DNA from 3 places in the Nonomuraea sp. B10E15 genome. Region 2 is predicted to be linked to each of the others. Evidence: riboswitches for the same ligand, from Rfam matches in the RefSeq annotation. Region 2 holds a riboswitch; each other region holds the start of a gene.

Region 1 (2,233 bases), on a different contig from region 2:
GACGTCGACGACCAGGGCGATCACGACCGTGAACACGCCGATGGCGGTCGAGATGACCCGCCGGTCGACGCGCGGCATCAGGTTCTGCAGCGACATGGTGGTGGAGTAGACGTTCGCGAACGACTGGTCGGTCTCGCGCAACACCAGGATGCCGAAGAACACCGCTCCGAGCGGCGCGGCCACGAACGGGTCGAACACGGCCGTGTTGTCGGCGTTCACGGCGGCGGCGCCGGCGATGGCCACGGCGTAGACGCCGAGCCCGAGGCAGGCCACCTGGGCCACCGTGTAGCCGCCGACGATCCCGGTGAACGCGGCGCGCCCGGAGCGGGAGTGCCGGGCGAAGTCGGCGGCCAGCGGCACCCAGGACACCGACAGCGCGATCACGTAGTCGACGGCCGGAGCGAACCCGGTCCACGACCCGCCGGCGGGGGCGGGCGCCTCGGACAGGAAGTACCAGGTGAACCAGATCATCGACACGATCACGCCGACGGTGACGTACCGCCGCAGCAGGCGGATCGCGCCGAGCGGCCAGATCGTGAGCGCGGTGGTCAGCACGCCCGCCAGAACCACCCACACGGGGTACGCCACCCCGTCGAAGATCGCGGTGGCGGCCTTGGCGATCACCCACAGCTCGAAAGCGCCCCATCCGAGCATCTGCACGATGTTCAGCACCGTGGGCGCGTAGGAGATCCTGGCCCCGAACAGGCCGCGCAGCAGCACCATCGCGGGCTGGCCGGTGCGGGTGCCGGGGATGGCGGACAGGCCCACCATGGCCGTTCCGATCAGGCTGCCGACCACCGTCGCCACCAGCGCGGCGGCCAGGCTCAGCGGCGCGTCGCCGGTCGGGTTGAGCAGGAGCAGCGCCCCTGAGAAGCCGAGGAGGCTGACACCGAGGTTGGCCCAGAGCGCGCCCTGATCGAGCACGCCCAGAGTCTTGGGGGGCTGACCGTCGAGAGTCAGCGGAACTTCGTCGGCGACGTGCGACATCGCACACTCCCTACGCCGGCATTACCCGGACAGGTTCATGCGGTCGGCGACAGCCGTAGTCGCCCTCTCAGCCTGATTGCCTCAAGCTCCCGCGGATTGATTTGTACGTGCGGAGCCGGAATGTCCAAGTTCCGCGGGCCCCATGATGCCTCATCCCTCCGAGTTCGGCCAGCCCGGGGGACATGACCCGGGTGGCCGGCTCCGTGGTGGCGGCTGCGCCCGCCATGGCAGCACCACTCCCAGCGGGCGTAGCCGTACAGAACGACGACGTCATCCGCAACTCGTACGGAGCCGGCCGCCCCAAGGTTCTCGCCCACAGGGTCATGACCGCGACCGTCGGCAGGCCCCTGGCGAAGCCGCCCGAGGGGGGATCCCCTCGGGCGACCCGACCTGATCCGGGGTACGTGGCTTCCTGCCGGAAGTATTACGCCTTCACCGTGCTTCGCTGTCCGCTCGCCGGTCAAGGGTGTGTCGTGCGTTGCCGAGGTAACTCTGATTCGCCTTCCGCAGGGCCTCGAACCGCTTGGCATGCTGTTCGATCATCTTCGTCTGAATTCGCCATTCCGCTGCGGCGCGAGTGGTGACAAGATCGGTCTTTTGCTTGCAGCGTACGTCAGCGGCGGCCACGGCCCGTTCCGCCGGTGAGACCTTGGGTACGTTGAGGTTCCACCGCCGGTCCTCCACCGCGGCTTGTGGGGTCTGGTAGTCGAAGCCGTTGTCGCGCATGCAATCGCTCCATGCCCGGGTGGCTATGACCACCGCCGGGTCTGCCGCGGATTGGTCGACCGCCGCGTATTCCAGGTCGACAAGCCATGCGGAGTCCCGGTCGCGGACGCCTTTCCAAAGGGCAGAATCCGCCTGGTCCACGCACCCGCCCGGGCCGAGCAGGGCGGACTGCTCGGCCTTGCTCGCACGGCCGGCCCATGCTGCCTCCTCCGCCTGGGCCTGTGCTTCTTGCGGCGTGTCAGGGACGTGGTAACCGTAGCGCCGGGCGGCTTCTGAGTCGGCAAGGCCGTAGCGGCGGGCGTTTTTGCTGAGGAGCGGGTGGGCATCCGCAGCCGACTGTTTCCCAGTCCAGACGAAGCCCTTCTTGGCCATGCATTCCCGTCTGAGCCTGGTGCGTGCGGCGGTGACCGTAACAAGGTCTTCATCATTGAGCCGGTAGGCATCGAAGGGCAGCGCGAAGGCTGCCCGGAACGGCGGTGTGCCTGGCTTCTGGGCAGCGCCCGCACAGGCGGCGACCCCG
Region 2 (2,233 bases):
GGCGGGCAGGGTCTCGTCGTGGAACGAGCGTGCCGTGTCGGGGTCGAGCGACAGGTCGAACTGGTCCTCCCAGCGGAACTCGAACCGCGCGTCCGAGAGCGCGTCGTCCCACGCCTGCGCCCCCGGGTGGCCCTTGGCGAGGTCCGCGGCGTGGGCGGCGATCTTGTACGTGATCACGCCGGTCTTGACGTCGTCCCTGTTCGGCAGGCCGAGGTGCTCCTTGGGGGTGACGTAGCAGAGCATGGCGGTGCCGTACCAGCCGATCATGGCGGCGCCGATGCCCGAGGTGATGTGGTCGTATCCGGGGGCGACGTCCGTGACGAGCGGGCCGAGGGTGTAGAACGGCGCGTCGTCGCAGAGCTCGCGCTGCAGGTCGACGTTCTCCTTGATCTTGTGCATGGGCACGTGCCCCGGGCCCTCGATCATCACCTGGACGTCGTGCGCCCGCGCGATCGTGGTCAGCTCGCCGAGCGTGCGCAACTCGGCGAACTGGGCCTCGTCGTTGGCGTCCGCGATCGAGCCGGGGCGCAGCCCGTCACCGAGGGAGAACGACACGTCGTAGCGGGCCAGGAGCTCGCACATCTCGTCGAAGTGCTCGTACAGGAAGCTCTCGCGGTGGTGCGCCAGGCACCAGGCGGCCATGATCGAGCCCCCGCGCGAGACGATCCCGGTCTTGCGGCGGGCGGTGAGCGGCACGTACGCCAGCCGCACCCCCGCGTGCACGGTCACGTAGTCGACGCCCTGCTCGCACTGCTCGATCAGGGTGTCGCGGTAGACCTCCCACGACAGCTCCTCCGGGCGGCCCTTGACCTTCTCCAGCGCCTGGTAGATGGGCACGGTCCCGACCGGCACCGGCGAGTTGCGGATGATCCACTCGCGGGTCTCGTGGATGTCGGGCCCGGTGGACAGGTCCATGATCGTGTCGGCGCCCCACCGGGTGGCCCAGGTCATCTTCTCGACCTCCTCCTCGATGGAGGAGGTCACGGCGGAGTTGCCGATGTTGGCGTTGATCTTGACGAGGAAGTTGCGGCCGATGATCATCGGCTCGGTCTCGGGGTGGTTGACGTTGGCGGGGATGATGGCCCGGCCGGCGGCGACCTCCTGGCGTACGAACTCGGGGGTGACGCCCTCCCGCACGGCCACGAACTCCATCTCCTTGGTGACGATCCCCCGCTTGGCGCAGGCCACCTGGGTCACCGGCTCGCCCGCCGCGCGGCGGGCGGCGACCCACGGCTCGCGCAGGCCCGCCAGCCCGCGCCGCACGTCGGTCTCGACGTACGGGTCGGTGTACGGGCCCGAGGTGTCGTAGAGCGTCACCGACGAGCCGTCGGAGAGGTTGACCTGGCGCTTGGGCACGCGGAGGTCGCCTTCGTAGATCTTGGTAAAGGTGGGGACACGCGCGTCGGTCATCGCGCAAACTCCCTTCGCCGGCATTACCCGGAGCAGGTTCTGGCGGTCGGCGGCTCGCAGCCGTCCTCTCAGCCCGGTCCGCACCGGGCTCCCGCGTTGGACGGCGTTGATCCTACCCACGCCCCCGCCAGAACGAAACATGACATCATCCGCAAAATGGAAGATCCCACGTCAACGACCGCAGCCACCTACGACCACATCGCCCCCGCCTTCGCCGCGAACACCGAGCGGCCCGACGCCGGCCTCCAGGCCTTCAGGCAGCGCTTCGCCGACGCCGTGCCCGCCGGCGGAACGGTCGCCGACCTGGGATGCGGGCCGGGCAGGGACGCCGCCTGGCTGGGCGAGCGCGGGCTGCGGGTCGTCGGCGTGGACCGCTCGGCCGCCATGACCGGGCTGGCGGCGGCCCGCGGCGTGCCCGCCGTGCTGGGCGACCTGCGCCGGCCGCCCGTGGCCCCCGGCTCGCTCGCCGGCCTGTGGTCGGTCGCGGCCCTCCTGCACGTGCCCGCCGCCGAGACCGATGCCACGCTCCGCGCCTGGTCACTGACCCTGCGTACGGGCGGCGTGCTGGGCCTGAGCACCTCGGCGGGCGACTCGGAAGGGTGGGAGGAGGTTCCGAGCCAGGCCGGCCGGCACCGCTGGTTCGTCCACCGCGACCCCGGCGCGCTCCTGCGCCTTCTCCACGCGGCCGGATTCGACACCGTCGAGCACGGCCTGAACACCGCCGGGCGCACATGGCTGAGCGTCCTGGCGATCAAGCGCGAGGTTTGACGGCCCTCTCCAGCGGTACCAACCCCATCAGGGGGACTATGAAAAAGATCGCCGC
Region 3 (2,233 bases), on a different contig from region 2:
CTGAAACCTTTCCGGCGAGCACAGCGCCGCCAGCTCGCCTTCTTCGCCCAGCAGGATGGCCGTCGTCAACGGGGCCAGCAGCACGCCGCCCCGATGGTGCCCGGTGGCCAGCGTGAGCCCGGGCGTGCCGCTCGGGCCGATGACGGGCAGGTTGTCCGGCGTGCCCGGCCGCAGCCCGGCCACCACGTCGGCCACCTCCAGCTCGGTGACGCCCGGAACCAGCTCCCTGGCGTCACGCAGCAGCTCGTAGAGCCCGCCGGCCGTCACCCTGGTGTCGAACCCCATCTCCTCCTGGGTCGCGCCGACGACCAGCTCGCCGTCGCCCCTGGGGACCAGGTAGACGGACGAGCCGTGCACGGTGCCGCGTACGCACCGGCCGAGCAGGGGCTGGGCGGAGCGCAACCGCATGATCTGCCCCTTGACCGGCCGCACCGGCACCCCGGCGAGCCCGGCGCTCCACGCCCCGGCCGCCAGGATCACCCGCTCGGCCCGCAACTGCCGCGGCACGCCGCCATCGGCCACGGCGGGGGCCGGGACGTCCGGTGGCGCGAGGCGAACCCCTGTGACCCTGCCGCCGTCACGCAGGAGCTCGCTCACGCGCGCCCGCACCAGCGGGACGCGCAGCCGGTCGAGGGCGGCGAGCAGGGCCGCCGTCACGCGGCGCGGATCGACCCAGGCGTCGCCGGGAGCCAGCAGGCCGCCGCGCACGGAGGGGGCCAGCATGGGCTCAAGGCGCCGGCACTCGCGCCCCGTCAGCCGCTCGACCGGCAGCTCCAGCTTCTCCATGAACGCGGCCAGCTCGTCCAGCGCCGCCAGGTCGTCGGCGCCGAACGCGACGTCCAGCGTGCCGTTCGTACGGAAGTCGAGTGCGGCCGGCCCGGAGAGCCCGGCGTCCGCGGCCAGCTCGGCGGCGAAGGACGGCCAGCGGCGCAGCGCCGCCATCCCCAGCCGCAGCAGCGGCGCCTCGGTGTAGGTCACCTCGCTGACCGGAGCCAGCATCCCCGCGGCCGCGTGCGACGCGCCCGAGGCGGGAGCCGGGTCGGCCACGGTGACCGGCCGGCCGGAGCGGGCCAGCCGCCAGGCGGCCGACAGCCCGACGATCCCGCCGCCTACGATCACGTCCACATGCGCTCCCTTCGCCGGCATGACCCGGATCAGGTGTCTTGCGGTCGAAGGCCCGGTCAAGCCTTCCTCTCAGCCCGGTCACGGCCGGACTCCCGCGCGTCTTTCCCTCACCAGCCTACGGCCTCGGTGTCACGCCCGGACACCGCCCCCGTTATGGTCATCAGCGTGAACCACGTCGTCGTCGTCGGAGCAGGACTGGCCGGTCTGCGCACCGTGGAGGCGCTGCGCTCGAAGGGCTTCACCGGGCGCGTCACCATGGTCGGCAGGGAACGCCATCGCCCCTACGACCGCCCGCCCCTGTCCAAGGCCGTGCTGTCGGGAGAGGCCGACGACAGCTACGTCGGCGCCGACCTGGCCGCGCTCGGCGTCGAGTTCTGGCCCGGCGTCAGCGCCAAGTCGCTGCGCGCGGGGGTCGTGGAGACGACCGAGGGCGAGCTGGGCTACGACGGCCTGGTCATCGCGACCGGAGCCGACCCGATCAGGCTTCCCGGCGACGGTCCCCAGCACGTGCTGCGCACCCTCGACGACGCCCACGAGCTCAGGGCCATGCTCGTCCCCGGCGCCCGCGTCGCGATCATCGGCGCCGGCTGGATCGGCGCCGAGGTCGCCACCGCCGCACGCCGGGCCGGGTGCGCGGTGACGGTGATCGAGGCCGGCCCCGCGCCGCTCGCCACCGCCGTCGGCGCCGAGATCGGCGCGCGCACCGAGCCCTGGTATTCCGGCATCGACCTGCGGCTCGGCGCCATGGTCGACTCCGTGGACGAGGGCGGCGTGCGGTTGGTGGGCGGTGCGTTCGTCGACGCCCACGTGGTCGTCACCGGCATCGGCGTGCGTCCCGCCGTCGAGTGGCTCGCCGACGCCGACATCGACCTGCACAACGGCGTCGTCACCGACGAGCATCTGCGCGCTTCGTTGCCCGGCGTCGTCGCCGTCGGCGACTGCGCCGCCTGGTGGTCGCGCCGCTGGCAGACCCGGCTCCGCGTCGAACACTGGGACTCCGCGCTCAACGCGCCCGAGGTCGCCGCCGCGACGCTGCTCGGCGAGGAGGCCGTCTACGATCCCGTGCCCTACTTCTGGTCGGAGCAGTTCGGGCACATGGTGCAGTACG

Evidence for each region. Region 2 has a riboswitch for thiamine pyrophosphate ahead of thiC (phosphomethylpyrimidine synthase ThiC). Riboswitches for the same ligand answer to the same signal wherever they lie in the genome.
Region 1: another riboswitch for thiamine pyrophosphate. It lies ahead of ABGB14_RS23325 (cytosine permease); the one in region 2 lies ahead of thiC (phosphomethylpyrimidine synthase ThiC).
Region 3: another riboswitch for thiamine pyrophosphate. It lies ahead of thiO (glycine oxidase ThiO); the one in region 2 lies ahead of thiC (phosphomethylpyrimidine synthase ThiC).

What each region holds. Positions count from the first base shown of each region.
Region 1 is NZ_JBDPMB010000008.1:78,086-80,318, reverse strand. It holds gene ABGB14_RS23325 (cytosine permease) at 1-987, opposite strand, end outside; TPP riboswitch at 978-1,090, opposite strand; gene ABGB14_RS23320 (hypothetical protein) at 1,420-2,233, opposite strand, start outside.
Region 2 is NZ_JBDPMB010000002.1:608,838-611,070, reverse strand. It holds gene thiC (phosphomethylpyrimidine synthase ThiC) at 1-1,410, opposite strand, end outside; TPP riboswitch at 1,403-1,515, opposite strand; gene ABGB14_RS11745 (class I SAM-dependent methyltransferase) at 1,567-2,178, shown strand; gene ABGB14_RS11740 (hypothetical protein) at 2,217-2,233, shown strand, end outside.
Region 3 is NZ_JBDPMB010000001.1:1,487,505-1,489,737, forward strand. It holds gene thiO (glycine oxidase ThiO) at 1-1,125, opposite strand, end outside; TPP riboswitch at 1,115-1,231, opposite strand; gene ABGB14_RS06890 (FAD-dependent oxidoreductase) at 1,291-2,233, shown strand, end outside.